Regions from separate parts of the Paenibacillus sp. FSL R5-0475 genome, predicted to be linked through region 1. Evidence: predicted binding sites of a transcription regulator. Region 1 holds the regulator's gene; each other region holds the start of a gene.
What was found. The regulator Rex, encoded in region 1, represses fermentation and respiration genes when NADH is low (regulators of the CRP and FNR family bind a similar motif). The targets are predictions, from matches to a motif close to TTGTGAAATATTTCACAA.
Positions count from the first base shown of each region.

Region 1 (7,986 bases):
CCAATCCGTGGGTGAAATTATCCAGGTTGGCCTTGCAATTATAGAAGAAGACCGGTCCATCTCCCGGGTATATGGTTCCTACGTCAAGCCCGGAACGCCGATACCTCCTTTTATAACTGGTCTAACGGGGATTACCGACGATGATGTAAAGGATGCACCTGAGCTGGATGAGATGATGATGGAGCTTGTCCCACTCTTGGATGATGTTGTGCTTGTAGGGCATAATGTCGCATTCGACTTCCATTTTTTGCAAAATGCTTTAGACCGATGTGGGTATTTACCATTTCAAGGGCGGATTTTAGATACGATTGATTTTCTGAAAATCTGCTTTCCTTCCCTCACATCCTATCAACTAGGATCAGTTAGTGCACATTTTGGAGTGACGCATGATCGTCCGCATCAGGCAGACAGTGATGCACTCGCAACTGCTCTTGTATTGCTGAAATGTCTGGAGGAGCTCTACGATTTGCCTCTGCTGACGATTCAGAGACTCTGTGAGCTGTTTACGGAAGAGGATAGTGATCTGGGTTGGTATTTTGATGGTCTGCTGCGTGAACGGGAAGCGGAGACGCTTCAGCCCGAAGGTGATCTGACTTTCTATCGTCAATTAGCGCTTGCTGTAGGAGACTGGAACGAATTAGCTCCACCTCGAGACGAGCATGCTGAGAATCCACTACACAATTTATCTTTTACAGATTATATGGATGAAGTAACGAAACGACTTAAAGAAACTTTGCCACAGTATGAAAGCCGAGAAGCTCAGGATATTATGATCAATGAGGTGATGACGGCACTTGCCGAAGACAAGCATCTATTGATCGAAGCAGGGACAGGAACCGGTAAATCCCTTGGTTATTTATTGCCTGCCATATACCAAAGCGTACGCACTAATGAAAAAGTCATGGTCAGCACTCATACTATTAATCTGCAGGATCAATTGCGTGAGCGTGATATTCCTTTGTTAACGCAGGTAGTTCCTTTTCCATTTAAAGCTGCAATTTTTAAGGGCAGAGGGCATTATTTGTGTCTTCGTAAGTTCGAACATAAAATTAATAAAAAAGACTTTATAAGTCCGAGGGAAGATGCGCTTACTGCGGCTCAGATGATCGTTTGGCTGACACAAAGTGAATCAGGAGATGACGAAGAGCTCAATCTAAGTGGACGTGGCGGAGATTTTTGGGAGACGGTAGCAAGCGATACCGATTCTTGTCTGGGTCGCTCGTGTCCTTGGTTCCGTAAGTGTTATTATCATCGGGCTAAGCATGAAGCTGGTATTGCAGACGTGGTCATTACGAACCACTCTAAGCTTTTCGCAGATGTTAAGGCTGGGCATCAACTACTTCCGGCTTATGAACATCTTGTAATAGATGAGGCCCATCATCTGGAGGACGTGGCTGGCAAGCATTTAGGCATGCATATGAAGCATTTCACGGTGGCACATACACTATCGCGTCTTTATAAGGATAGTCGAAATGGCCAACTTCCTACACTTCGCCAAATGCTTCAGTCATCAGGCAGTGAGGAAGCTTCTGAATGGAGCGGAGTAATCGATAGAATCTATCCGGATCTTCTTACCGTAAAAGAAACCTGGGATCTGCTTAGTGATAAACTATTCAGCCTCTTGCCGGAACGCAGCGATGCAGCGGCGGGAGAAGCCGGCCAGTTAGTCATGCGGCTACTTCCTACCCGTAAACCGAAAGATTGGGATGAATTGGTTGCTCTAGAGAATACTATGAATCTGACATTAAGCGAAATTATCCGTAAAGGTGATAAAATGCTTAATGAGATGCGAGATCAAGAAGGTCAATCTTCCTCAGATAGCCTAGTTACCGATATTAGCGGCTTATTTAAGGATTTAGCTTCTATACGTGAGCAAGTACGGTTTTTTATGGGATTAAATGATGAGAATGTAGTATATTGGCTGGAGGCGAATGGAAATTATCGCAGTAAATCGCTACAGCTGTATGCCGTTCCTGTTGATGTTAGTACTCAGCTTAAGGAGCTGTTTTTCGACAAGAAGAAAAGTATCGTACTAACTTCGGCGACACTCTCTGTCGATAAATCTTTCCAGTTTATGATTGATAATCTCGGACTTAATGAAGCTGCGGAAGAGGGGCGTCTGATGACATCACTCCTGCCTTCTCCCTTTAAGTATCGGGAGCAGGCGCTGTTAGTTATTCCGCGGGATTTCCCAAGTGTGAAGGGGAGTGTAGGCGATGCCCGATTTGTCGATACACTCGTACAGTCACTAGCAGAAGCAGCTATTACAACACGTGGGCGGATGCTTGTCCTGTTTACTTCTTACAAGATGCTACGCCAGGTTTACGATCCTCTGAAAGAGGCTCTAGCCTCACAAGAGATCACGGTGTTAGGTCAAGGCGTGGAGGGGGGCAGCCGTAGCAAGCTGATCCGCCGTTTTCAGGACAGTGCAGCTTCTGTACTGTTAGGAACAAGCAGCTTTTGGGAGGGTGTAGATATTCCAGGTGAAGCATTAACATGCTTGGCCATCGTGAGACTCCCATTTCAACCGCCAAACCACCCCCTAGCGGAAGCGAAGTCTGAGTTATTACAAGCCCAGAAAAAGAATCCGTTCATGAAGTTGTCTGTTCCTCAGGCGGTTATTCGCTTCAAGCAAGGATTTGGGAGGCTGGTACGGACAGCGCAAGATCGGGGTATTGTTATTGTGTATGACACAAGGGTGATCGAATCTCACTATGGGAAGTATTTCCTCTATTCGTTGCCTGGCCCGAAAATGGAGCATATGCTTACGGATCAAATGGTTCCTCGTATAGCGGAGTGGTTGGAAGACGGAGGCGTTTCTTGAAAAGAACGTCATCGATCTTATTAATCTCTCTACAAGGAAGGGCGGTATAAGAATACCGCTCTTCCTTGAGACGAGGTGCAGATATTTCGATAGGATTTGAACAGAATATCACTTAAATTAGGAGGTAAATTATGAAATCGGATAAAATATCAGAAGCCGTTGTTCGCAGACTTCCTGTGTACTTGCGTTTCTTGAATGATCTCCAGAAACGTGAAATATTAACCGTTTCCTCACAAGAACTAGGACAAAAACTTGATTTGAATCCTGCTCAAATTCGTAAAGATTTAGCTTATTTTGGAGACTTTGGTAGAAAAGGTATCGGGTATGACGTAACTTATCTTATTGAAAAAATCCGTCATATTCTGAAGCTGGATCAACAATTGAATGTGGCTTTAGTAGGTGCCGGTAACCTTGGACATGCATTATCTAATTACAATGCTTATCTGAAAGATACTATGAAGATTACCGCTATATTTGACTCCTATGCACCTAAGGTAGGGCGGAAAATCAACTCTCTTACCGTTCAGCCGATGGAGGAGCTTGGTCAGACGGTTCGTGAGCAAGGTATTCGAATTGGGATCATTACTGTGCCTGATTCAGAAGCGCAGAATGTAGCAGATATTCTCATTGAGTCTGGCATTGAGGCGATTTTGAATTTTGCACCAGTGATTCTAAAAACACCATCGAATATCCGGGTTCATGCTGCCGATTTTACAACGGATTTGCAAAGCCTTGCTTATTATTTGAAAGATGGAAAGGAAGAAACCGGAAATGAAGAGCAGTAAAACGATTATTAAGGGCGGGCGTTTTCTTATTCCGGGAACGGATGAGCCGGTTCTGAATGGATATATGACTATTGAAGATGATTTGATCACTTACATAGGAAAAGAAGAGCCTTTAATGGAAGATGATGTGCAAGTTGTTGATGGCAGTCGTCTGCTGTTTATGCCAGGTCTGGTAAACACACATGGCCATGCGGCAATGTCATTGCTTCGTGGTTATGGAGATGATTTGGCACTTCAGGTGTGGCTTCAAGAGAAGATGTGGCCGATGGAAGCGAAATTCACTGGAGAAGATGTATACTGGGGAACCTCCTTGTCGGTACTGGAAATGCTAAAAGGTGGTACTACAACCTTCTTGGATATGTATGATCATATGGATCGAGTAGCAGAGGTAGTCGAATTATCAGGCATTCGTTCTGTACTGATGAGAGGCGTAATCGGATTATGCCCAGAGGAAGTACAAAATCACAAGCTTGCGGAAGCGATTTCTTTTGCACGAAATTGGCATGGTAAGGCTGGCGGCAGAATTACGACGATGATCTCGCCACACGCCCCATATACTTGCCCACCGGACTTCTTTGTTAAGTTTGTACAAGCGGCACATGATTTGGATTTACCGATGCATACCCATATGTCCGAGACCAAACGCGAAGTGGAGCAGAATGTGGTGGATTACGGACTTCGGCCTGTAGCGCATTTAGAGAAGCTTGGAATGTTCACTCGTCCGTCTATTGTTGCTCATGGCGTTCATTTGAATGATGAAGAGATCGAGATACTGGCTCGTCATGATGTAGGCGTGTCTCATAACCCAGGAAGTAATCTGAAACTGGCTAGTGGAGTGGCTCGGGTTACGGATCTTCTAAAGGCTGGTGTGAAGGTGTCACTGGGTACAGATGGTGCGGCAAGCAATAATAACCTGGATATGTTTGAAGAGATGCGTCTTGCAGCCCTCATCCATAAAGGTGTAAGTGGTGATCCGACGGCTGTTCCAGCTCCGGAAGCGCTGCGTATAGCTACAGAGTATGGCGCAAAGTCTATCTTTTTAAATGATGTGGGTAGACTCGCTGTTGGCATGAAAGCGGACTTTATCGCGATTGATATAGACCAGCCGCATTTGCTACCACATACAGATCTGTTGTCTCATGCTGTATACTCTGCCAGTGCCAAGGATGTTGAGCATGTATGGGTGAATGGTAAACAGGTTGTAAAACACGGAGAATGTGTAACGCTAGATGAGGAAGCAATCCGTCGTAAGGCGCAAGAATCATTTGATGGACTGCTTAAACGGTAGTCTAAGATCATAACGAATAACTGAAAGGCTGTGACTTTCTGCGATTGCAAAGTTACAGCCTTTTGTGTTTCTGATCATTAGATCATTGAATTGGATATGAAACTTTGGATAAACACACAGGTGTGTTATATAATCAAAAAAGATATATTACTAGAAAGGGAGCTGTACCTTGAAGAAAAGGAAAAAATGGATCCTCCTGGGGTCAGTTCTGATTCTGCTCCTTCTGTTTGGACTTATCCAGTTCTATGCTTATATTATGAAAGATCAATGGAACGAGCGAGATATCGCTAAGGATGTCGCTAAAACCAGTGCTGGTCTGACAGAGGTAACCAAAGCGCAGAAATCCGTGTGGGATGAAAATGCGGTGTACTGGGTCTTAACAGGGAAGAATGAAGCCGGGACCGAGTTGATGGTTTGGGTACGTTTTACTGTAGACGGGAAGTTTGCTGAAGGAACCGACGCAGTATATGCTGAAGAACTAAGTAAAGGGACCTCTGAAGCGAAAATGCGTAGCCTTATAAAAGCCGATCTTCCGGACATCAGCATTGAGCGGTTGTTGCCAGGAGTATATAACGGGGAGTATGCTTGGCAGCTTTTTTATAAACAAAGCGGTCGATATTATTATCAATTTTATCGGTTCTCGGATGGGGCTCGAATGGGTGAAGGTTACAGTTTACCTAGCCGCTAAATTAAACAAAGGCATTATAAGAGAAACAAGCGGACCATTTATGGTTCGCTTGTTTTTTAAAATGACATATTATTTGATATACTATTAGTACACGAATTGTGATATACTATAAGAGTGGATTTATATATTGGGATTTAAAGATTCATACGAAAAAAGGTCTGTTATTTTAAGAGTAACAGCCCTTTTTTTGTCGAATTAAATCAATAAATTAAATAAAATGGAAAGAATTAAAAAATAAAATTTTAAATATCTTCACATTTTTTTTCAATATAGTATATACACCTGTGATATACTACTGTTTGTAATTAGAACAGTGTTAGTAGAACGTCAGGCTCTGGTGAGCTCTTAGCAGCTATGACTTTGGATCATTCTGTTTACATTTTTTCATCTTTGAGAGGAGGACGTTTCTTGAAATTACGTCTTGTACCTGTACTGATAACGTCTCTACTGTCGGCTATGCTATTATTCGGAGGATTCTTTTTATATCGTCAGTTTGCTTTACAGGAACCGCTCCAAAAGATTGTAACCGGATTTGAGGGAGTAAATACTTCACATATTAGTATTAACCGCGATGAGGTCACTTTGAAACTTGATTTGCAGCCGGGCACGAATTTACGTGATCTAGTATCGTATGTATCCAAAGAAGGAAAATCAGTGATTGAAGGACGTAAACTTAAACTCGATGTGGAGCAAAATTCAAGTGAACTATTGGATGATTACTGGGATAAAGCGATGTTCTCTGTAGCTGAAGCCATGGAGAGCCGTAAATATACGATTATACCTACAGAACTTGATAGATTGAAACAGCAAAATACGGAATTTAAAGATGTGATAGCATCTACTGATATCGACGACAACAATGTGTACGTAAGCTTGAGTAATGGAAAAGAAAGCAAATTTATTATTTTGCCGCGAAAACCTGCGACCTTGGGGGTATGGAATAATGCCTAAGTACCTTAAAGAAATTTTACTCGGATTTATTCCTGTGCTGTTTATTTTCATGGCTTTTTTAGGTATTAATATATTCCCGATTGTTATAGCAGCTGGAATGCTTACTGCATTACTTATAATTGCTCATTTGCGTGGCGGGCTTACGGTGAACGCTGGTGCGGGGAAGAAACGCCAGAAGGAAGGGCCTTCAAAGCTCACTTTTGAAGAAATTGGTGGGCAAGACAATGCGAAGCAAGAGCTTCGTGAGGCACTCGATTTTTTGATCCGGCACGAGGAGATTAGTAAATTTGGGATTCGTCCTTTGAAAGGGATTCTGCTCACTGGCCCTCCAGGAACAGGTAAGACCCTTATGGCCAGAGCAGCAGCGCATTATACAAACTCCGTATTCGTAGCTGCATCAGGTAGTGAATTTGTAGAAATGTATGTTGGTGTCGGGGCTGGTCGGATCCGCGATTTGTTCAAGGATGCTCGTAACCGTGCTGTTAAGGAGAACAAACAAAGTGCCATTATTTTTATTGATGAAATTGACGTAATTGGCGGTAAGCGCGAAGGCGGTCAGCAACGTGAATATGATCAGACCTTAAATCAGCTATTGACCGAGATGGATGGTATTTATAATAACGAAACTCCGCGTATTTTGCTGGTAGCTGCAACAAACCGGAAAGAAATGCTTGATTCAGCATTGTTACGTCCTGGACGCTTCGACCGTCATATTCAAGTGGACATGCCTGACAAAAAGGGCCGCAAATCGATTCTCGAATTGCATGCGAAGAATAAGCCTCTTCATACAGAGGTGAGTCTCGACAAAATCGCTGAAGAAGCCTATGGCTTTTCCGGTGCTCAGCTTGAAAGTGTCATGAATGAGGCTGCGATTTATATGATGCGTGAGGACTTGACGAAAGTTGAGCAGCGGCATCTGTCGATGGCGATTGACAAGGTAATGATGGGTGAAAAAACGGATAGAGAAACAAATCATGAAGAGAAAAAGAGAGTCGCCATTCATGAATTGGGACATGCCATCATGGCAGAGCTCCTTCGTCCCGGAAGCGTTAGTCAGGTTACGCTGACTCCGCGTGGGCAAGCCCTTGGTTATGTGCGACATAATCCTCAGCAAGAGCAGTATTTGTACACCAAAGATTATCTCGAAGATCAGATTATGATTGCACTTGGTGGAGCAGCTGCTGAAGAAATGTATTATGGTGGACGAAGCACAGGTTCACGCGGTGATTTCGATCAGGCGCTGAATATTGTGGAAACGATGATGAAGTCAGGTTTAACTTCGCTGGGTATCGCTAAGCTGGAAATGGTTACCACTGAAGAGCTTATGAAGGAAAATAGTAAGATATTGGATGAGCTGATGACACGCACTCGTGAGCACCTTGAAAAGCAACGAAATGTATTTGATTACTCTCTTGACATTTTAATGAAGGAAGAAGTACTCTCTGGAGAG
Region 1 covers NZ_JBBORK010000001.1:3,354,698-3,362,683, reverse strand. Annotated here, with positions in the region: gene dinG (ATP-dependent DNA helicase DinG) at 1-2,824, shown strand, start outside; gene MKX41_RS15050 (redox-sensing transcriptional repressor Rex) at 2,956-3,609, shown strand; gene MKX41_RS15045 (amidohydrolase) at 3,596-4,897, shown strand; gene MKX41_RS15040 (cell wall elongation regulator TseB-like domain-containing protein) at 5,067-5,585, shown strand; gene MKX41_RS15035 (hypothetical protein) at 5,994-6,536, shown strand; gene MKX41_RS15030 (AAA family ATPase) at 6,529-7,986, shown strand, end outside.

Region 2 (7,986 bases), 280 kb from region 1:
CACTTCATTTACTTCTTTTTCAATCACCGACATGCTAAATCCCTCCATCTATATTTATTATATTTGTAGAGATCGCGGGCTTGAAGGTTGATCCCGTGTCTCGTGATCCCCAAAAGATGTGGTTGTTCCAAATTTCACAATCAACATTTCATATGTGGGATCGTTGTTTATATAAACATTCTAGTTTATTTTCTATAAAAACACTGTGACAAATATCACCTTTCGAGTGATATTTGTCACCTTTATCTAAGTCCACAACTATCCTATTCTCTATATAACCATTTATTAATTATCAAATCTTCCGTAGAACGCATTACGGTATACATCAGCAAGCTCAGAAACCAGTGGCAGCTTAGGATTGGCAGTTGTACATTGATCTTCAAACGCACGGTCAGCCAAGTAATCTACGCGGGATTCGAAGTCCTTAGGATCAAAGCCCAGTTGTTGGAACGATTCTTCGATGCCCAATTTTTTATTCATATCGCGAATAGCATTGATCAGGCTAGTTACACCTTCTTCAGTTGTGCGAGCTGGCAATCCCAGAATACGGGCAATTTCAGCATAACGCTCATCAGCTACGAAGTGCGAATATTTAGGGAACGAAGCGAACTTCGTAGGTTTTTTAGCATTGTAACGGATAACGTGTGGCATAAGGATCGCGTTAGTACGACCATGAGCAGTGTGGTACTGTCCGCCCCATTTATGCGCCAAACTGTGGTTAATACCCAAGAATGCATTGGCAAAGGCCATACCAGCAAGTGTTGATGCGTTATGCATTTTCTCACGTGCTACTCTGTCGCCTTCCAGCGCCGATTTTTCAAGGTATTGGAATACCAGTTGGATCGCTTTAATAGCTAGACCATCAGTATAGTCACTCGCCATAACCGATACATAAGCTTCGATAGCATGTGTCAATACGTCCATACCTGTATCAGCAACAGCAGTTTTTGGCAAGCTGTATACGAACTCTGGATCAATGATAGCCACATCTGGAGTTAACTCGTAGTCAGCCAAAGGATATTTAGTGTGCTGTTCAGTTGTTTTATCGGTAATAACTGCGAAAGATGTTACTTCCGAACCTGTACCCGAAGTTGTTGGAATCGCTACAAACTTAGCTTTGTTACCAAGTTTAGGGAATTTGTATACCCGTTTACGGATATCCATGAATTTTTGTTTCAGACCATTAAAGTCTGCGTCTGGATGTTCATAGAATAACCACATTCCTTTTGCAGCATCCATTGGGGAGCCGCCGCCAAGTGCGATAATGCAGTCCGGTTGGAATCTGTTCATCATTGCAGTACCTTTTTCAACTGTAGTTGTCGATGGATCTGGTTCAACTTCAGAGAACACTTCGATAGCTACAGGAGTTTGACGTTGACGCAGGTAATGTTCAACTCTTTCAACATATCCAAGCTTAACCATCATTGGGTCAGTGATAATTGCGACACGTGTGATATCAGGCATTTTGGTCAGGTACTGAGTAGCGCCTTTTTCGAAATAGATCTTGTCAGGTACTTTAAACCATTGCATATTCACGGTACGACGATTCACCCTTTTCACGTTGATCAAATTGATTGCTGTAACGTTTTGCGACACGGAGTTACGACCATAAGATCCGCAGCCCAGAGTCAACGAAGGGATATTAGTGTTATAGATATCGCCGATCGCACCATGTGTGGAAGGCGAGTTAACGAGAATACGTCCTGTTTGCAGACGGTTAGAGAACTTCATGATTACTTCTTCGTTGTTGGAGTGGATAGCCGAGCTATGTCCCATACCACCAAATTCAACAATTTGAGCTGCGCGTTCGATACCTTGATCTGCATTCTTAACTTTGTAGCAAGCAAGAACCGGGCTTAATTTTTCAGCGGAAAGTGGATATTTAGTGCCTACACCTTCAAGTTCTGCTACCAGAATCTTTGTGCCGGCAGGGACTTGAATGCCACACATTTCAGCAATTTTCACTGCGGATTGACCTACGATTGCTGGGTTAACCGCACATTTATCTACGTTCATTGCTCCACTAGTCAGTTTGGCAGCTTCTTCTTTATTCACAAAGTAGCAGCCATTAGCAATCATCTTTTTCTTCACTTGATCGAAGATTGGTTCTTCGATAATAACAGCTTGCTCGGAAGCACAGATCATACCATTATCAAATGTTTTAGAAAGAATGATGTCCGTTACGGCTTGATCAATATCCGCGCTCTTTTCAATGAAAGCAGGTACGTTACCAGGGCCTACGCCAAGTGCTGGTTTACCACAGCTGTAAGCTGCTTTTACCATTGCAGAACCACCAGTTGCCAAGATAAGAGCAACGTCTGGGTTGTTCATCAATGCGTTTGTCTTGTCCATTGTTGGCATTTCAATCCATTGGATACAGTTCTCAGGAGCGCCAGCTTTCACGGCAGCATCATGAAGAATTTTTGCAGCAGCTGCACTACACTCTTGCGCAGATGGGTGGAAACCGAATATAATAGGGTTCCGTGTCTTAATCGAAATCAACGCTTTAAACATCGTGGTGGATGTAGGGTTGGTTACCGGTGTGATACCCATAACAATTCCGACGGGTTCAGCAATTTTTTGGAAGCTATCATAAGCGTTGTCTTCAATAACGCCTACTGTTTTATCGTATTTAATTCCGTGCCAGATATATTCAGTTGAGAAGATGTTCTTCGTAATTTTGTCTTCGTATACGCCGCGTCCAGTTTCTTCTACGGCCAATTTTGCGAGGTACATATGTTTGTCGAGTCCAGCCAACGCCATTGCATGAACGATTGTGTCAACTTGCTCTTGGTCTAGCGCCATGAACGCCTCATGCGCTTTTTTTGCTTTATCCACTAAATTCTGAATATACTCTTCAGCGGTAACTTGTTTAACTTGGGCGGCGACTTCGTTCTTAACTGCCATCTCCCTCGTCCTCCTGTCAATTTTTAGTTGTTTTTCTCTACACATTTATCTTATCACATGATTTCCACCTTGTATAGTGAAATCTTTCACAAAGTATAAAGTTTTTTTGATTTGTTTTCAAAGCGCTTTCATTCGATCATATTATAGTCTTTTTACCATATTATGTGCTATAAAAACCTTTAAATCTTAGAATTATACTTTAATAAGCAAAATTTCAGCTCCTTTTTATTCCATATATCTAAAATCAGTACACAAAAATGTATTCTCTTCATCACAGTCAATTACGATTTCTCTACACTGTAATAATTTCCAAATGATTATCACTATTTCTGAAGATTTATAAATTTATAAATCTTCAGAACAAAAAACCGACCCCAAAGGGGCCGGTTTTTGCATTAGACTATTCCGCTTTAATCGTATCAAAGAATTTCTCTTGCACTGTTTTAGCTGCTGCTTCTAACTGGCTCTTGGAATCCGTTCCTTTTTTGGAGAACAGCTCTTGAATAACATTGGACATGGTTGCGTAATAGTCCTGTGTGTTGTATTGAGCTTCAGGTTTACCATCCAAAAGTCCCATAATGTCAGGGCTATATTGGTATACATTTGTGTACTTGTCATAAACCGCTTTGATCTTCTTACCAAACTCAGAATCAGCTGAGTAGTAGTCTAAGAGCGGCGGGATAAAGTATTTGCCATCGGTTGTACGTTGTTGAAGAATTGCATCCAGTGCTTCCAAACCTTTGTCAGAGAAATAATCAAAAGTAATGTAGCGGAATGCCATTTCTTGTTCATCTGGCGTAGCATTTGGATTGATTACTAGATAGTCACCACCAAGTACCCCTGTGTGTTTTCCGCCTTTTTCCATAGCTGGCATAGGATACGTAAGCACATCCTCAGGTTTCAGTCCACCTTGGTTCAATGCTTGCTCGATAACGCCATCAGATCCGGCCATTACCATTGCTGTACGACTTTGTTGGAACGCACCTACAGCATCGCCCCAACCAAGTGCCCAGTCCTGAGGAATCGCGTTAGCTTCCCATCTAAGTTTCTTGTAGAAATCCAGTGCTTTAACGCCAGCATCGGAATTAAATGTAGCTATAACCTTACCGCCTTCAATCTTTTGAATCTCTCCGCCAGCTTCAAACAGGAAGTTGGTCCAGTTCCAACCTGATTCGTTCCCCTTACCCATTGGAGCAATACCGGAAATACCTTTTTTGGCATCAGCTACACCTTTAGCCGTATTCAGCATATCATCCCAAGTCCAATCCATAGGTGGAATGGCTACGCCTTTTTCATCCAGCATTTTTTTGTTGATCATAGTGGTTGTTACATAACCTTTTTGTGTTACTCCGAAAACTTTGCCGTCGATAATAAATTGATTTTGAAGCACGGTGTTAATTTGATCTTTAAATTCATATTTGTTCCACAGATCTGTGATGTCAGCAACCCAGCCCTTTTCAACCAGGAATTTAGCTTCTGTAGCAAAAGTATTAAAGAAGGTTGGTGCTTCATTCGCAGCCATTTTGATTCCTATTTCACTTACATTGTACTGCCAGTCGTCTTTAACGATTTCTACGTTCGGATATACCTCTTGGAAACGTTTGATTTTGTCGTCTTCCTGTGCTCTTATTTCAGTCAGGTCAGGTGTTGGATAGTGAATCTTGATCGTCACTTTTCTTTGAGTAATGTCATCCACTGGTGCATCCGTAGCGGTTGCTGTATTATCCGTTACCGCATTTGTTGGCGCAGCAGATGCTTCCCCGCCTTTGTTCCCCGCTGTGTTTCCGTTATTGTTGCCGCTGCAAGCAGATAGCAACGATCCGGCTACAAGTACGCTTAGTAGAACGCTAGAGTACTTACGCATTGAAACTCCCCTTTTCAATTCATAATTATCTTACATATCGATCATAAATTAGAAACCGTTTACAAACGAGGTGCATTTATATTCCTTTCATGTGCATGTTTACGATCCGTGGATAAATTCGTCGATAATTGCTTATCCTTTCACTGCCGACAAAGCAACCCCACGCATAATGAATTTCTGGAAAATCAAGAAGACAATGATTGGAGGCAAGGATACTATAAACAGGATTGCAAATTTAATATTAGTATTGAGTGCCTTCACATTAATAACGTATTTATAAATGGCTGTCGCAAGCGTGTATTTCTCTTCACTGTGCATAACCAGAGATGGCCAGAACCAGTCATTCCATGCAGTAGAAAAGATAAAGATCGCTAATGTAGCAAAAATCGGAATGGATAGTGGCACGGCAATGGAGAAAAAGCTTCTCGGCTCAGAGGCCCCATCAATTCGTGCTGCTTCAAAGATTTCTGGATGAATCCCGTCAAAAAAGTTCTTTAACAATAGAAAGTAGAACGTGTTCGCTCCCGCTGGCAACCAGAAGGCCGCATACTGATTCAGCAATCCGAGCTCTTTCAAATTGACAAAGTTCGGGATCATGTAACTGGTCGCCGGAATAAACAATGTCATCAGGAAGAAGAAGTAAATAGCTCTTTTGTAAGGAACATTCATACGAGAAATACTAAAAGCCGACATTCCCAATACGACAAGCGTCACGACCATATTCCCTAAAAAGATATAAATGGTGTTTCTAAGGAACATGGGTAGATCAATGTAATTCATCGCATCTTTAAGATTACTGAAGTGCCATTCCTGAGGGAAAAAATGCGGCGGGAATGAATTCACCTCTTGATTCGACTTCAACCCGTTGAATAACGTCATACAAATAGGGTATAGCATGCTAAAAACCATAACCAAAATGACTACGCACATCAAGCCATAAACAATCTTATTACTTGTTTTTTTCAAATCGTGTTCTGAAAGAATTCCTCTATCTGCGCTTTTCATCTTAGTAGTCCTCCTTGTTAAGCTTGAACTGTAAAATGCCCAAACCACCTAGGACAATGAACATTAACATGCCAAGCGCAGTAGCTGTTCCATAATCGAGTCTTGTAAATGCATATTTCACGATCAACAGCGCATAGGTAAGCGTAGTATTATTTGGACCGCCATCAAGCAGCGCCATCTGTGACTGATACCCTTGTGAAGTACCAATAATTTGCAGGATCAGCATCAAAAAGATTAAATTACGCAGTGAAGGCAATGTGATGTACTTTATACGTGCCCATATACCTGCTCCATCAATCTCAGCGGCTTCATACCAATCTCTTGGAATGCTGAGTACAGCAGCTAAGTAAATTAGCATCCCTGATCCGAACTGCTGCCATGTTTCCATAAACACAAGGGAAATCATCGACCATCTTGTATCTGTTAAGAAGGCAACCTGATCCACACCCATTGTGCCTAGTAACGCATTAATCGGGCCCACCGGATCATAAAGCCATCTCCACAGTCCATAGAGAACCACACCAGGCATTACGAAAGGAAGGTAAGCCGCTACACGTACAAAGCCCCCAAACTTTCTCAGCTCCGAGATCATGATGGCAAAAGCAATCGGAACCCAAAAACCGATAATAAGACATAGAAACATGTAATACCCAGTGTTCTTTAATGCGGTCAAAACATCTGGATCACTAAGTGCTCTACTGTAGTTCTCAAAGCCTACAAAGCTATTACCTTTCACAAAATCAACATGGTAGAAGCTGTACAGTAAGCCTTTAAAAATTGGAACCCACAAGAACATAATAAAAATAATTACGGCAGGTACGAGGAACATATATCCCCAAAAGTTTTTCTTCCAGCGGTTTTGCTTGTACGGTGTCCCCTTCAGCGTCGCCGGGTTTTCGGTTACTACTGCGGTTTGATTCATCAGGCTCCCTCATTCCATTGTTCTATCAGCATTTTTCGCAAAATGCTTCCTACCTTAAATTGTAGGAAATGAGGGTTGTACTGAACATGTCTATATCTACCGAAGTCATGAGTGTTTTTACTTCTTCAATTCACTGGGGCTAATCCCATAATATTTTTTGAAAATTTTACTAAAATGCTCGGGCGATTCATAACCCACACGCTCCGCAATTTCGTATCTGCGAAGATCGGTATTCAAAATCATCTCCCGACTTTCTTCCATCCGGAGCTTAATTACATATTCCCACAGGTTATAACCTGTATTTTTCTTAAATAGGTAGCTCAAATAATTGGGGCTAACATGATTCTTCTTAGCCACATCGTGAATAGTAAGTCCTTTTTGCGCATAGTTCTCGTCAATATATTCTTTTGCTTTTTGTACGATCAGATTGCTATGCGTATGAAGTTCTTCTACAGAAGGATCACTCGTGTAACTGTTCCAGTTGAAATCCCCATAATAGAACACGTAATGGTCACTATGCTCATTATTCCAGAGAATTGCATTAGAGGCCTGACGGTTCAACACGGCCATAAACGAAAGCCCCTTTAAAATCTGGCTAATGCCAATGACCACATTCAGATGTAAATATTTATGGATATTAAAATGTAGACTACGACCAAGTATATCTAGCCTGTTGATTTGGCCGGCAGAAGAATCCTCATAGCTTTTTTCATCCCATTGAATAATGATCGTAATTTCTCCATCTGGCGCATAAAAGGCTATCGAGTTCCATTCCTGATCCATTAATTCTTTGGCAATGTTCAGCGCAGCATAACAAAGAAGCCGTCTGTCCCGAATAGTATACTGCTTCTCCTGGTTTACTCCAGTCAGTGGTACCTTAAGTTTTAAGACGGAAAAATACGGCCCTTGTAGCTTCAGGTTATCCAGCTTCAGCAGGTTATCTCCTTCAGCTAGTACAACTCCAGGGTCAATGAGCAATTCGTTCAAGAGCTTGCTATATTCCGGTAGCGGCTCTTCCAGTCGAAAGCTTTCGTTAATTCCAGACATGAAGACATCTAGTTCTGGTGAGGGCTTCCCCATCTTAAGGAGTACATTTCGGACCGAATCCAAAAACTGCTCACTATTCAAAGGCTTGATTAAATAATCCTTTGCCCCGAGCCTAACAGCCATTTGAGCATATTGAAACGTCTCATGAGCAGAAATCACGATGGTCTGTACCCATGGTTTGGCTAGTTTGGCATGCTGCATCAAATCAATTCCACTCATCGCACCCATCTGTATGTCCGTA
Region 2 covers NZ_JBBORK010000001.1:3,631,816-3,639,801, forward strand. Annotated here, with positions in the region: gene pflB (formate C-acetyltransferase) at 1-33, opposite strand, end outside; gene adhE (bifunctional acetaldehyde-CoA/alcohol dehydrogenase) at 286-2,907, opposite strand; gene MKX41_RS16375 (ABC transporter substrate-binding protein) at 3,308-4,771, opposite strand; gene MKX41_RS16380 (carbohydrate ABC transporter permease) at 4,904-5,776, opposite strand; gene MKX41_RS16385 (carbohydrate ABC transporter permease) at 5,778-6,698, opposite strand; gene MKX41_RS16390 (response regulator) at 6,816-7,986, opposite strand, start outside.
Region 2: a site for Rex is predicted at 2,982-2,999, ahead of adhE (bifunctional acetaldehyde-CoA/alcohol dehydrogenase). Genes of this name have one in related genera too.

Region 3 (7,986 bases), 2.9 Mb from region 1:
ACTCGTAGATGGAATATCCGTAATCGGTTGCTCTTTTTATGCCTTGTAACTTCATGTATCTTGCCTTGACCGGGTTGAACTGAATCGTTTCTTTGCCATCATGCGCGGTAATAATTCCGTCATTTGGCATGACATTGATCCAGTTCTGCTTATCGTTCGACACAAAAAGTTTGTATTTATCTGCACGAGCATATTCCCAATCGATTCGAACTGTATCCATTTCCTTCACTTCACCGAGATCGACCAGGAACCAAGTATTGTCCACGTATTCGCTCGCCCATCTTGAAGCAGGGAATCCATCGACGGCTTTAACCGGTGCATAATTCGCATTATTGCCTTCGGTCGACGAAGCTTCTACCGTTTTATTCTGCGCCAAATTGCCTATGAGGTAATAGATGCTTTCCTTCAGCGTATTGTACGCCTCATCTTTTATCGTACCCGCCTTCTTGAATTCATCCAGCTTTGCGTTAAAGCCTTTGAGATACTTGGTGACTTGCGCTGCATCGTTCCCTTCATAGCGCTTCATCATTTCCAAATAGTTGTTCAAAGAACGCACCGTTGCAGAATTCGTAAATTGCTTCGCTTTTTCGAAGCGGTCGACTAACGCTTTCATACCAGATGCATTTGTCGTTGCTTCGATAACATATGACTTAGTCACCATATGCCCCGCCGTAACGGTAATGTTAAGCTCATGCTTGCCAAGCTTGCCTGCAAGCGAAATAACGGTACCCGCTGTATAAGGCTTGCCGTCATACGTCGCCGTCACTTTCGTCAGACCATCATCCGTTCTAAGCTTCCATGTAAAGGATACGGATTCTGAATCGGGTAGCTTCATCCCGCTCTGGAACGGCTTGCCGTTCATCTGCACGTCTACCTCGGAAGGCGGAGCCTCGTTGACCTGATACGTTCCTTTAACAAATTGATACAGCCAGTCGTAAAGAACGCGTGTCGCTGGATCATTACTTACCGCGGTGTTATAGACTGCATTGTTGCCTTGGTAATACGATTTGAAGCCATCCTTCATGAGCCCTGTCTTCGCACCGCTGTTCAAGTAATCGATATACCGCTCGCGGAACACGCCGTCCGTCAGCATCCGATCATCGAACTCGAGTTCATTGGACATGCCATACTGCTTCGCCAGATTCGCAGAATCCTCCAAGCGCTCGATATCCGTCGGCTCGAAGAAGTAGTTCGGTTGGATCGTCACCGCATCGAAGCCGACATCCTTCCACATGAACGCTTTATAAGCGAAGAAGTGCGGAATCCAGAAGAACCTCAGGTCCTTGCCGCTAATTTGCATGTCATGCAGGGTGCTGCTCACCGAACGGATCAGATCCGGTCCGGATTGGCTTGTGCTGATTTGCTCTTCGAACCAGTACATACCTACAAGCTCGAGGTTAGCGTAACCTTTTGCTTCCCATCTCGATTTGACTTGCTGCAGCCACCATTGAACTGCTTTTTCACGGTTCGCAAGGGCTTTCTCTTTGCCAACGGAATCATTGAAGTTCAGCGATTCTCCACCTTGTTCAATAGCTCCGAAATTAGTGATCGATTCACCTGGATCCGGAATCATGAGGACAACCTTTTCCTTCACGCCAGACTCGTTCAACGCATCGGATACTTCCTTAGCCGCTGCGTTTAACGCATCCATATCACCGCCTACCGCAAAGGTCTTATCCAGATACCATTGCCAATCTTCCAGATAAGCCCGCCCGCCGAAATCACGACCTGGATTTGGAGAGTTAATGCCAAGATACAGGACGCCGTCGAAGAGTCGATCCTTAATCTTGCCGTCCTTATCGACATAACTAATATTCGGAATGATCCGTTCTTTCGTCCAGATGCCTAAGTCATTCGCATATTGCCCGTTATACAAAAGTCCAAGATGCTCGATACCCGCTGTCGCTTCGCCTGCCGCCAAGAATTGCGGCGTATTCGTTGGAACAGTTACGGCTCCGGCAACTTTGCCGTCTTCACCGAGGATTTCAATCTCATCCACGAAGGTCATTGCACGCGTATGCATTGTGAATGTCACTTTCACATAGCGAGCATAGGCGATCTTCGCATCTGGGCCGATGGCTTTGATACCATCCTTACTGCCATCCCACACATAGGTCTCCGTGTATTTGCCGTCATTCCACAGCTTCTGCGTGGCATTGTCTTTGAGCAGTCCCCAGTTCACTTTGTCATCGGAGACGTACATCGATACCGTGAGTGGCACGAGTACATTGTTCGTTGGCCAATCTTCGAGGAAATTGGCTTTAATACCCGTGAGTGATTTCTTCGCCCCCAAATCAAACACAACTTCGCGTGTCTTACCCAAATGATGTCCAACCCATGACACGTCGGATCTATTGCTTGCCCCATATATACCATCCGTAAGTGTGTTGCCTTCATCCGGATAGGAAGCTTCCGGCTCTTGCGACCACTCATAAGATAAGCCCGCTGCAAGATTGTGATATACCGCCCCATACACTGACGCAATAACACCCTCCGTACCTGCTCCCGGTAGGTCTGATGGATTCGTCACCTCGACCGGATCGGCTTCGCCCGGCGGGTTCGCTGGTGTCTGTTCCTCTGTCTGTGTAGGCGGCAGCGCCTCTTCCGCTTGCGCGATCGGCATCATCGTTACGATCATGATCGCAACCATGACGAGAGCTACCCATTGTCTACTCCTCTTCATATCGTACGAACTCCCTTCTGATTCTTGAGTCAAGAAACATCAATCTCCTAAATGGTATGCGCTTCCATTTCAGCTTACCTCGATGCTCTTTCCTCCCTTCCGAGATTCCGACACGTCACAGAAGCTTATAACATATGTCAATGTCCTTATAGTAACATTATGAAAAGTGGCCTTTCTTTCAAATAGATAATTAATGACATTGGGTATACACTTGTTGACATGAAGGCCTTCACGTCGCGTCTTTATAGGTATAAAGATAGCGCTTACCTCCTTAGGTCCTACCTATTTTCTATCAATGTCCTCTAAGCAATCCGCCAAATAAAAAACGCAACCCCCTCGAGGTTGCGTCGTGTTTATATATGGTGGCGCCTAATTGCTGCGGCGTTTCTACTAACTTGATACCCTATCCATAACCGAACGGATGCTTTTTGTACTCTAAGGGGCTTGAGCCGACTCTATTTTTGAACACACGACTAAAATAGTACTGGCTCTTATACCCTACCTTCACGGCCAGATCCCCGATTTTGATATTCGGCATTACGTCATCCAGAATCTCCTTCGCCTTCGATATCCGAAGCTCGGTGACATAGTCAAGGAATGAAGCACCGATTTCTTGCTTCATACGCTTGCTAAGATAGGTTTGGTTGATATGAAATAGCGCTGCTACTCGAGTAATAGACAGCTCCGGATCCTGATAATGACTGTCAATATACTCGGTCACTTTTTGGATAAGCACTGTTCCATCCCCTGTATACCCGGGAAGCCCCAGCTCCTTATCCACCCTGCTTTCATGTGAATGCAAAGGATATTTTGCCTGAAGATGCTCATCGATCCGATGAAGCAGCTTGTTCAGATCACTCTTCGGCACAGGTTTCAATACATAATCGAATGCTTGCAGTTGCACGGCTTGACGCGCATATTCAAAGTTATCGTAGCCGCTGATGATGACAACCAGAACCGACGGACAGCGTTCGCGCAATATATTTATCAGATCGAGCCCATTCATATTCGGCATGTTGATGTCCACAAGACATACATGTGGTGGGGCTTCCTCCACCATATTCAATGCTTCGTTTGCACTTTTTGCTTCTCCTGCAACTTCAAAAAGATACGAACTCTCCTCAATGTATTGTCGCAAGCCTTTGCGAATGATCGTTTCATCATCGACGATGACAATCTTCCACATCTTCATTCCACTCCCCGTCCAAAGGTATTCGAATGACCATAACGGTAATGCCATCTTCGCTCTTCACTGCAAGGCCATATGGCACTCCGTAAGCTAGTCGAATGCGATGGTTTACACTGTATAACCCAAAGCCTGTGGCAGAACGATCATATTTATCATCAAGAAGGGCTTGATTCATCTGTTCAAGCTTCTCTTCAGGAATCATAACCCCATTATTTTCAACCTTAATGACCAAATAATCGACCTGTTTATATGCTGTAATCGAAATTTTGCATTTTTGATCCCCAAGTGGCTTAATCCCGTGATAAATCGCATTTTCCACCAACGGCTGCAGCATGAAGCGAACGACTTGGCACTGAGCAAGCTTTTCATCATATCGAAGCTCGTAGTCCAGAATCTCCTCATATCGTACGCCTTGAATATGAAGATAACTCTCGACATGGTACAACTCCTGATCAAGCAGAATGTAGGGACTGCCTGTGCCAAGCCCTAATCGGAAATACGCGCTAAGCGCTTCCACCATCTCCACCACATTGTCTGCTCCATGTTCCGTTGCCATCCACTGGATCGTATCCAATGTGTTGTATAAAAAGTGCGGCTTGATCTGCTCATGAATCAGTCTGAGTTCCATCTCCTTTCGGTCCTGCTCCACAGCGTATAATTGAACAAGCATGTCATTGAAGCTTCGCCCAAGATCGCCGATCTCATCCGAGCGCGTAACATCTGCTCGTATGGTTTGGTTGCCGTTCTGCACATTTTCCATTACCTGGCGAAGCGACTGAATTGGACGAATAATGGAAGAAGCAAGCAGCATCAGAAAGACGATAAACGCACTACCGATAAGAACGCCTACCAGCAATGCGGTCCGCTGAGTTTTGATCACCGCTAGCGATAGACTTGAATTCGGTACTTCGAGTACTAGCTTCCAGCCTTCCACATTTTGAATTGGAGCCTCAAATACACTCATGTTCTTCTTATCTGCTGCATCCTCCGCTCCATCTCCTTCACCCAGCTCTCTGCAATCGATGATAAGCTGGCCTGACTGGTCATATAGCATTACATCTTGAGCAATCTCCTTCATCTTCTTGACGGAGACGGCTGCGGCAATATAAGCTACCTCATCATTCACCGATGGATTCACGCGATAGAGAATGACGACGATTTCAACTGCATTCGCTTTGGATACGATCGGATTGCTCACCACATAATTGGAATCTGAATTCAGCAGTTTTCGATAGTAGGGTCGGTTTAGTATCGAAAAAGGCTTGTCCCTTGCTGACCAGGAATTTCCGTGAATATCCACCACGCGTATGGATTCGTACTCTACTTGCTTCTTCGCCTCGAACTTATCGATCTCTTGCAGCAATTCATCTCGTGTCCACTGATGGTCCGAAGCTAGAGAAGCAAGCATGTCTATCTCTCCAATGCGCTGATTAAACCAATAATCGATCTGGTCGCTGCGTGCATTAACCACTTGCTGCGTTAAGTTCTTATTCAAAGGGACAACCGTATGGTTCATCTCCAAATATATTGTTACAAGCAATGCAACGAACAGCAGCAAGAAGCAGCCTCCTGCGATTAACGTAATTTTTAAGTGAATTGATTTCATTGTAATCATAGCCCTTCACAATATCCGTTTCTTACATGCCCGAAAAAGACAAAAAAACGCTAATCTGTGCAAATACATAATGCTGTACTAAATCTATAATAGGTCTTGTGCATATTTTCACATGAAATAACATTCATGTCTAGGCTAGAGATAAGGGATTTGCCTAGCAAATCTTCCTCTCCCTAGTGTATGTAACCAATTCACAACAGAATGAAGGAGATATTATGCGAACTCACACGAAAAAGCTGTTATCTATTCTACTAGTCCTCAGTCTTATGTTCACGCTTGCTGCCTGCGGCGGTAAAGACGCAGCACCCGCTGCAGATGCAAACGGAGTTCAAGTCTTTGAAGGAGTTGGGCAAGGTAAACATGGCGATATTAAAGTACAAGTTTCCTTATTAGATAACAAGATCACTGACATTAAAGTAACAGAGCATAAGGAAAATGAAGTACTTGCAGAACCTGTTTATACGCAGCTCAAGCAAGATGTCATGGCAACTAACAGCGCAAAAGTTGATGCCATTAGCGGATCTACGGTTACAAGCAAAGGATATCTCGAAGCCATTCAAGATGCAATTACGAAGTCTGGACTTACCCTTGTCGCTGGCGCTGCAGTCAGTGGAAGCAAAGACAAAGAAGAAGCCGAGCAAACCTATGATGTTGTCGTCATCGGTGCCGGGGGTGCTGGCTTTAGTGCGGCTATCGAAGCGAAGAGCGCTGGAGCTAATGTAGTTCTGCTCGAGAAAATGCCAGCTGTTGGCGGCAACACATTGATCTCCGGTGGTGAGATGAATGCGCCTGACAACTGGGTTGAACGTGCTCTTGGCATCACAGATGACACGGCTGAATTGTTCTATAATGATACGATGAAAGGCGGAGACAACCTCGGGGATCCAAAGATGGTTCGTATTCTTGCCGACAATGCTCTATCATCTGCCGAATGGCTGCGCGATGAGATCAAGGTAGAGTTCTTACCTGATCATCTGTTCCAATTTGGAGGCCATTCCAGAAAACGTGCGTTGATTCCTGTAGGTCATACAGGTGTTGAATTGATTACTAAGTTAAAAGCCAAAACAGACGCTGATCAAATCACGATCAAAACGAATATGAAAGCCGAAACCTTGCTGAAGGACGAAAGCGGCAAAATAACAGGTGTAACTGCGACTTCAGGTACTGGCGACAAGATCACATTCCATGCGAACAAAGGCGTCATCATCGCTACCGGTGGTTTTGGATCCAATGTAGAGATGCGTAAAAAATATAATCCTAAAATGGATGAAAAATATATGTCTACCGATACACCAGGATCTACAGGTGACGGTATCGTTATGGCAGAAACGATTGGCGCCAAACTGACAAACATGGAGAGTATTCAAACGTATCCAATCTGTAATCCTGAGACAGGTGTTATTTCCCTGGTTGCAGACTCCCGCTTCGATGGTGCGATCCTGATTAACCAAGAAGGCAAGCGCTTCGTTGAGGAATTAGAACGTCGTGACGTTATTTCTAAAGCAATTCTTGCCCAAACGGGCGGATATACGTATCAATTATGGAATCAAGGCATTGAGGATATTGGTAAAACGATCGAAGTTCATAAAGACGAATACGATCAACTCGTTAAACAAGGCTTGCTCTTTAAAGCCGATACGATTGAAGAGGCGGCTGATTTCTTTAAAATTGACGTGAACACTTTGAAAGAAACGATTAATAAAGTAAATGATTATGCGAAAACAGGTAAAGACCTTGATTTCAAACATCGCGGTGGATTGAAATCTCTTGAAAAAGGCCCTTACTACATTGAAAAAGCTGTACCATCCGTTCACCATACAATGGGCGGCTTGGTGATCGACGAGAAGACTCGCGTATTGAATGAAAAAGGCGAAGTCATCCCTGGGCTGTTCGCTGCAGGTGAAGTAACAGGGGTCATTCATGGTGCAAACCGTCTTGGCGGTAATGCCATCGCTGATATCTTCACGTTCGGCCGGATTGCAGGTAAACAAGTTGTAGCAGAGTAATCTTATGTTTGTGTAAGTGCTCTATTAATAAGTTAGCCTTAAAAACGTGCAAGATAGTTTGTTGAGTGCAGGTTGACTGCTAACTTTCAAGTTGCCCTCTATGACATAGTAAACCGCCCTGTAAGCAACATTGCGAACAGGGCGGTTTTTTATGGTGGAGCCTAGAGGCTACGCTCGTCTAACTCGCGGCTCTTTTATCATTCTCCGTTAGTGGAATTAAAATTGCCCATTTCTTTTCTGGTACTATCACTAAAACTATAGCAATGATTTAGTGTCTACTTGACAAGGGTTCCTCACCAACAAAGCTACCGATTCTACATGCACCGTATGCGGGAACATGTCCACCGGAGTCACCTCCACTGTCTTATATCCGCCATCTTCGAGCACCCGCAAGTCCCTTGCCAGTGTCGATGGATTACACGATACATACACCACACGTTCCGGCTTCATCGCCAGAATCGTCTCCAACAACCGCGGATCGCAGCCCTTTCGC
Region 3 covers NZ_JBBORK010000001.1:6,262,700-6,270,685, reverse strand. Annotated here, with positions in the region: gene MKX41_RS28065 (DUF4855 domain-containing protein) at 1-2,683, opposite strand, end outside; gene MKX41_RS28060 (response regulator transcription factor) at 3,087-3,869, opposite strand; gene MKX41_RS28055 (sensor histidine kinase) at 3,844-5,430, opposite strand; gene MKX41_RS28050 (flavocytochrome c) at 5,703-7,493, shown strand; gene rlmD (23S rRNA (uracil(1939)-C(5))-methyltransferase RlmD) at 7,749-7,986, opposite strand, start outside.
Region 3: a site for Rex is predicted at 5,584-5,601, ahead of MKX41_RS28050 (flavocytochrome c). Genes of this name have one in related genera too.

Region 4 (7,986 bases), 1.3 Mb from region 1:
ACACGGGTACGGCGAAAGCGGAGGTAAGCAACATCGTGGCGAATGCTTCTGGGGGTCCCGGTAAACCCGAACTATCAAGCAATAACGGCCATGATACAGGCTTAATGGACGGAACTTATGACGTAAAGATGAACATGTGGTGGGGAAACAACGGTACAACTTACAAATTATATGAGAATGATGCACTCATCGATACACAAACACTCAAAGACGTATCACCTCAAGCCCAATCCACAGTCACCTCCGTGACGTACAAGGCAAACGGTACGTACCGCTATATCGCTGAACTGACAAATGCATTCGGTACCACGCGAAGCAACATACTAACTGTGCGCGTGACCGATGCTGATCCAGGCCAACCAGTTCTCTCACATGATAACTGGAATGGGGATGGAACCTTCAAAGTGAGCATGAACATGTGGTGGGGAACAAATGGGTCGTCGTACCGGCTTTATGAGAACGGCGTGCTCATCGATACCCAGACGCTCACCAATAAGACACCTCAAGCGCAATCGGCAGTAACGGAGATCCGTGATCTACCGGCGGGCATGTATGAATATCGATGCGAGCTTGTGAACGAAGCTGGCGTGACATCGAGTAATACGATCACCGTACACGTGCAATAATCCTTAGCCGCTAAATCACAAAGACGCCAATACATCACGTGGTATTGGCGTCTTCAACATGTTGAGCATTCGGGCTTCTGCCGCAGCTGCATATTGCTAGATGATTAGGCTTGAAACGTTCACCCATCGATTGATGAGTGAACGTTTTTTTGCTGATAATACCCCTTATTCCTGGGACATTGGTGTTTGGTATACATCGAGACAAATCTTGGTCATCTCATCAATGGATTTTGCAAAGTCGGATTGTATCCATTTGAGGAGAACATTATAGAGGGCCCCCGCTTTAAAGTATATTCGGTACACATTTTCATCGCTTTTGTCGTGAGCAGTAGAGAGCATCATTTCATTCAAGCAATGCAGAATCACATCATCAAATTTTGCGCTTTGAAGTGCTTTGTAGATGTTCCGCTGCTGAAAAACAACTTCAAAAAGCACTCTGATAAATTTTTGAGGTTCTTTAGCTTTGCCTGTTAATTCATTGGTGTAAGGTAAGAGTTTTTGATTAATTTCGAAAATAAGCGAATCGACCAAATCCACCAGGATCTCTTGCTTGGAGGAATAGTTGTTGTAATAGGCCGTTCGAGAGACCCCTGCACGCTTCACAATATCGGTGATGGTGATTTTGTTAAAAGGCTGTTCCTGGATCAAGTATACTAATGCCGTGCAGATGGCTTCTCTTGTCAAACGGTTGGTTTCTTTATTGGAACGATGCTGAGAGGTATTCGGACTGTATAATTCATGATTTGAGATGACATATCCCCTCCGTTTGTACATTCTGGTGTTCGTTTTATTGTTTTACATGAGTCTTTTCAATATGCTAAAACCATAAGGCATTACAAATGTAATGTCAAAATAGTAGTAGATAAAATGGGAGGGCGTCATGTTAGAAAACTTATATAGACGATTGTCAGCGGGGCTGCTTTTGATCCTAGCACTTTGTGCTACGGTATTCATTGGCAAAGAAACGGTAATCTCGATAGTGACCATTACCCTTTTGTTAGCGGAATTAGGCATCTCTTTTTTACTTTTAAAGAAGCGTGAAAAGTTACATGTGGTGTTAATTAGTGCGATGGTGGCAGAAGGGTTGTACTTACTGACAAGAGAATTTTGGCTGCTTGCGCTTTCTATCTTGCTGCTGATCGTAGCGGGCATATGGAGAGGACTCTTTGGACAAAAGGTGCGCAGAAGAGTCACTCCATTGATAGTGGTTCGTAAAGTGTTATTCAGCATTGCTGCTCTTATCGTTACTGCACTTTGGGGTATTGGAATCTATTCAAAACCTATTACAACACCTGTGGCATTAGCAGCTGATGCGGCTGTGACGATCGATGAACGTAAATTGGATTCTGCAGCAGTGATGCTGAAGGATATTGAAGTAATGAATTCTTTTGGAAGCCGTACAACCGGATCTGAGGGTCATAATCAATTTATTTCATGGCTGGAGCAACAGGTAACAGATATGGGGCTGAAAGTTTATCGTGATCACTATACTTTTGACCGATGGGAAGAAAAGAGCAGCTCTTTAATGATTGATCAGCAGTCAATTCATATCTCTTCAGCTTTTCCTTATTCCGGGGAAACTGACGAAAATGGGGTAACAGGGGAGCTGGTATATACGAAGCGTGGTGAGTATGACCAGGCCAGCGGAAAAATTGCTGTCATTGAAATTGAGAATTTCAGAAATTTCCCAAGTGGGATCGTTATGAACATGCGGGATTCCTCTCCAATGGAAAGCCAAATTGCCCCAAATGAAGGCGATCTAGTCCTCACTACAGCTTTAAAAGAAGCTAAATTGGAGCAAGCGAAGGAAATGGGTGTGAAAGCTGTTGTTGTTGTCTGGAAAGGGGTATCCGACGATAAGGTTGAAAAGCAGTATGTGCCTTTTACTACAGCTTATGCTGGAATTCCTGCGATCTGGGTCAATGAAACGGAAGGGAAAAAGGTGATCAGTGCAGCCCAGGAGCACAAAGAAGGTACGGTTATTTTAGAAGCGGAAATACAAAAAAATGCTCCAACAGAATCCTTTTATGTGAAAATTGACGGGAAAAATAAAGATGAAGCGATTATCATAAATACCCATACGGATGGGATAAATGTGGTGGAGGAAAATGGTGCTGTGGGCATGCTGTCCATGATTCGTTACTTACAGCAGGAGCAGCCGGAACGTACGATGATTTTCGCTTTTGTGACAGGCCATTTTAGATTACCTGATTTCAAAGGATCTTCTCAGGCGACTTCCACTTGGATGGAGGGGCATCGAGAGCTCTGGGATGGCAAGAAAGGCCATATAAAAGCTGTAGCTGGAATTACGGTTGAGCATTTAGGCAGTATGGAGTGGAAGGACGATGATACGGGTCACTATAGACCAACTGGAAAAATAAGTACAGAATATACCTATGCGGGCAATGAAATGATGGCGGCCATTTGGCTGAAGGCTATTGAAAACACCGACGGCACACGTACTGTATTATTACGTGGACATAACAAGTTTGAGTTTGGAGAGAGTCAGCCTTTATTTGAAGCAGGGATACCGGTGATTGGCTTCATTCCAATGCCCGACTATCTGCTCGTGGATAGTGAAGATAGAGAGATGGGCAAATTTGATGCAAAGCTCATGAATACACAAATTATATCGTTACTGAAGGCGGTCAAGATAGTGGACGGAACGGAGACGACTAAGCTTGGAAAGTCAGATGGGTATTCTTTTTTCTATGGCCGTACTAAATGATGAATTGGAGATTGGCTGATGATTAAGAACTTAGTACCAAAAGAAAAGGAGAAAAAAACTACATGTTGATCAAAAGTGTTAAGGATCTTGAATTACAAGAGTTTACAACTTGCTTTAACGAAGCCTTCTCCGATTATGTAATTCCATTTCATGTTTCTTCGGAGTATTTAGCTGATAAATTTGCAGGTGCGGGAGTAAATTATCAGATGTCGTTTGGTGCTTTTGATCAAGAGAAGCTGGTTGCATTTGTTATGCATGGCATCGGGGATCGTAACGGCGAAAGTACTGCATTTAATACTGGTACAGGAGTCGTTCCTTTATATAGAGGGAGACGGCTAGTCGAACAAATTTATCGTCATGCTCTTCCCATCCTTAAAGAAGCTCATATTCAAAAGTGTTTGCTTGAAGTGATTCAAACGAATGATAAAGCTATAAAAGCGTATACCGCCATAGGATTTCAAATTCATAGAGAATTGGCTTGTTTCAAGGGGCGTATTGATGTCACCCTTCCGGACGATCATAGACATACATTCATTACTATGGTTCGACTGGAAGAATTCGATTGGACATCGGTACATTCTTATTGGAATTTTGAACCTTCTTGGGAACAATCTGTTCATGCAATTTTACGAAATCCGCATTTATACGATGTGGTCACGATAAGGGAAGAGAATAAGATTTGTGGATACGCGGTAATAAAATCGGCCAACGGAGCAGTTGTACAGTTCGGTATTTTGCGAGAAGAAAGAAACCAGGGATTTGGGCGTTCCTTATTTCATTGGATGGGAGAGAGACATTCTATCATCACCGTCAATAATGTAGACAAAAGAGATACAAATTCTATACGTTTCCTTCAAAGTGTTGGTCTTGACGTATACATCGAGCAATATGAAATGGAGAAAGATTTGTCATGACGAAGATGACATTAGCTTTAATTCAAAAACACTGATGATTTGAGTCAGTGTTTTTTTTGTTGCAGAAGGGGGTATATATTAGAGGTTAAAATGAGGAAATATTGTTTTTTTCTAACATCGAAGTAGGAGGAGACTTGTGAAATCATATATACGCTATTGAATCAATAGCTCTTTTGGGTTCTTTTTATGTTATTCACTGAGTTGTCAGAAAGATTTGACCCTTTCTTGAACATTTAGGGATTAAGAGATATCTGTGATTGAATTACTTGCAATTTAAGATAAGATGATTTTAATCATTAGGTCACGTTATTAATTTGACTGCTCAGTATCAGGTAAATCAGGCTCGCCAACTCTTGCTTTGTGAAATTTTTCTCTTTTTACATAGCAAAGAACGAGGAACGTCATACTAAAACGAACAGGCAACGATGTCGCTGAGCCCTGCTAAACCTGATATTGAATGCAGCCCCAGAATTAGCCGGCCTAATCATAAGCATCAAGTTATGACGAAAAATGAACAGCGTTTGAAGGGAGCAGTAAAGAATGGCAATTGATACGGTGCTATGGAGCAGGCTGGTGACAGGCTTGACTCTCGGGTTCCACGTTATTTTTGCGACGATTGGCGTCGGTATACCGCTAATGATCGCTATTGCAGAGTTCATCGGGATCCGCAAAAAGGATCCCCATTATACACTTATGGCAAAGAGATGGTCTCGGGGATTTGTCATTTCTGTAGCGGTTGGTGTCGTGACCGGTACAGCCATATCACTACAATTAGCCCTGGTATGGCCGAATTTTATGAAACTGGCTGGGAATGTTATTGCACTTCCGTTATTCATGGAAGTGTTCGCGTTCTTTTTTGAGGCCATCTTCCTGGGCATTTATTTGTATACGTGGGATCGGTTTAAAAATCCGTATATCCATTGGCTGTTGACGATTCCGATTGTCGCCGGGGCAGGCATGTCTGCCGTTTTTATTACGACGGTGAACGGATTCATGAACCAGCCTGGAGGCTTTGTCATGGAAGCGGGCCAATTCACAGCGATTGACCCGGTGCAAGCGATGCTGAATACGGCGACGTTCTCCAAGGTATTCCATGTATTAAGCTCGGCCTATTTGACAGGAGCTGCCTTGTTAGCCGGGATTGCAGCCTTTGCGATGCTGAGAAAAGGAGTGTCCGCATACCACAAAAAATCCTTGAATCTCATGATGGCGGTCGTTTTGCTGTTCAGCTTGCTGAACACATTAGCTGGTGATGTGTCCGCCAAGTTTTTGGCCGAGCATCAGCCAGAGAAGCTTGCAGCGGCAGAGTGGCATTTTGAGACGGGTAGCGGTGTGGACTTGGTTCTAATGGGATGGCTGAATGCAGAGCATGAAGTGATAGGGGCTCTTCATTTGCCGAAAGTGCTCAGCTTCCTGGCCTTTGGAGACTTTAATGCGGAGGTAACGGGGCTGGAGGAATTCCCCAAGGAAGAATGGCCACCGCTTCTTGTTCACTACCTGTTTGATTTAATGGCTGGAATCGGATTTGCTCTGCTCGCGATTTCGGTCCTGTACTTCCTGTTTGTGTTCTGGAAAAAACGCAATGTGCTTAACAAGTGGATGCTTGGCATCATCGCACTGATCGCACCGCTCGCGTTTCTAGCTGTAGAGCTGGGCTGGTTTTATGCAGAGGTTGGGCGACAGCCGTGGATTATCCGTGGATATATGCGTGTAGAGGAGGCTGCCACGACTTCACCGAATGTAAGAATTATATTCTTCGCCTTATTGCTCTTGTACATCGTACTCGGCAGTATGTGTGTAATCGTGCTAAGACGTTTGTTCAACAATAATCCGGCAGAAGTTGAGATGGAGAAATGGATGAAGGAACATCCTAATCAATCTGTGGAAAAGGGGGGCACTGAATGATGAGTTACGAAATAATTGGCATCTCGGTGCTCTGGCTGTTCTTGTACGGCTATTTAATTATAGCTTCCATTGATTTCGGAGCGGGATTCTTCGCCTTTTATGCCCGTTTGACGAAGCAGGATCATCTCATTAATCGTCTGATTTCCCGATATTTATCACCCGTATGGGAGATTACAAATGTATTTTTTATCTTTTTCTATATTGGCATCGTCGGATTTTTTCCGGACACAGCCTATTATTATGGCTCCGCGCTGCTTGTTCCGGGAAGTATTGCAGTTATTCTTCTTGCGATTCGCGGTTCGTTCTACGCTTTTGAAAATTATGGTTCCAAGAAAAATATAGTATATCTTTTTTTGTACGGAGCTACAGGTCTGCTTATTCCGGCTTCGTTGTCAGTGGCACTTACTTTGTCTGAAGGCGGCTTTATTGTAAAGCAGGCTGAGACGGTTTCTTTGGATTACTGGGCGCTGTTTACCAATCCGTTATCGTGGAGCATCGTTGGACTGGCAATCGTGTCCGTTTTGTTCATAAGCGGCTCATTTCTGACTTTTTACGCATCTCGTGCAGAGGATCATTCCGCGTTGAAGCTGATGCGGAACTACGCCCTGTTTTGGAGCACACCGACGATAATTCTCGCACTGACAGCATTTATCTATTTGGGTCAACACAATGAGCGGCATTTTCAAAATATGATGGATTTATGGTGGCTCTTGGCACTTTCCGTTGCTTTCTTCATGATCGCGATGTGGCTCTTATATAACGGACGCCGTTACGGATTAGCTTTCATATGCATCATGCTGCAATTTTTCTGTGCCTTTTTCGCTTATGGGATTGGGCAATACCCTTATATTCTCGATCCGTATATCACGATTCAGAGCAGTGCAACTTCACCAGCAATGGGCTTAGCGTTAGTTGTTGTGTTTATCGGCGGTCTGTGCCTGTTGATCCCATCCCTTATTCTGGTCTTCAAGCTCTTCCTATTTGATGCGGATTATGTAAAAGGGAAAAAATAAAGCTAATTGATCCATTACGGTGTGTTTGAGGTTTCTCTATAAGCCTATATATAAAGGAGGTGTGATCTGTGCCGAGGAAATCCAGTCTGATTTCTCAACAAATGTCTTCACAAAGAAAAAATATGGCCCTCCTCGCGATCCTTTCGCTCGCGCTTGGTACTGCTATTGTGAGTCAGGCTGGACTGCTTGCTGAAGCAGTCCAACGGATTTTTGTGGAGAGAGCTTCATTTTCATCGGTAATCGTGTTGCTCGGCATTCTTCTGGCTGTTATGGCTGCACGCACACTGTTGTCATATGGAAACGGTAAAGTTGGCTTGCACATGGCTGCCACCGCCAAGACAAATATGCGCGCTGCCGTGCTGCAAAACTTGACCCATGCTTCCATGCCTTCCACCCTTCGTGGACAGACGGGAGGCAAGGTCAGTATTGCTCTTGATGCTGTGGATGAGGCTGATAGTTATTTCAGTCAATACATGCCGCGAATGATGGAAGCTGCTATCATCCCGATTCTGATTTTGGTCGTTACATTTATCCAACATGCCAACACAGGTTTCATTCTATTGTTTACAGCTCCTTTTATCCCACTGTTCATGATTTTGGTAGGACTGAAAACGAAGAACAAATCCGAAGAAAAATATGCGCAGCTGGCCGAGTTTTCAGGTACGTTTCTGGATTCTCTTCAAGGGCTGGTGACGTTAAAAATATTTGGACGAGCACACCGTCAGCAACAGAAAATTGAACACAGTAGCCTTAGTTACCGTGATGCCACAATGGGCATTTTGAAGATTGCGTTTACGAAT
Region 4 covers NZ_JBBORK010000001.1:2,013,435-2,021,420, forward strand. Annotated here, with positions in the region: partial or broken gene MKX41_RS32295 (chitinase N-terminal domain-containing protein) at 66-626, shown strand; gene MKX41_RS08790 (TetR/AcrR family transcriptional regulator) at 792-1,310, opposite strand; gene MKX41_RS08795 (hypothetical protein) at 1,507-3,354, shown strand; gene MKX41_RS08800 (GNAT family N-acetyltransferase) at 3,417-4,268, shown strand; gene MKX41_RS08805 (cytochrome ubiquinol oxidase subunit I) at 4,809-6,173, shown strand; gene MKX41_RS08810 (cytochrome d ubiquinol oxidase subunit II) at 6,170-7,186, shown strand; gene cydD (thiol reductant ABC exporter subunit CydD) at 7,288-7,986, shown strand, end outside.
Region 4: a site for Rex is predicted at 4,627-4,644, ahead of MKX41_RS08805 (cytochrome ubiquinol oxidase subunit I). Genes of this name have one in related genera too.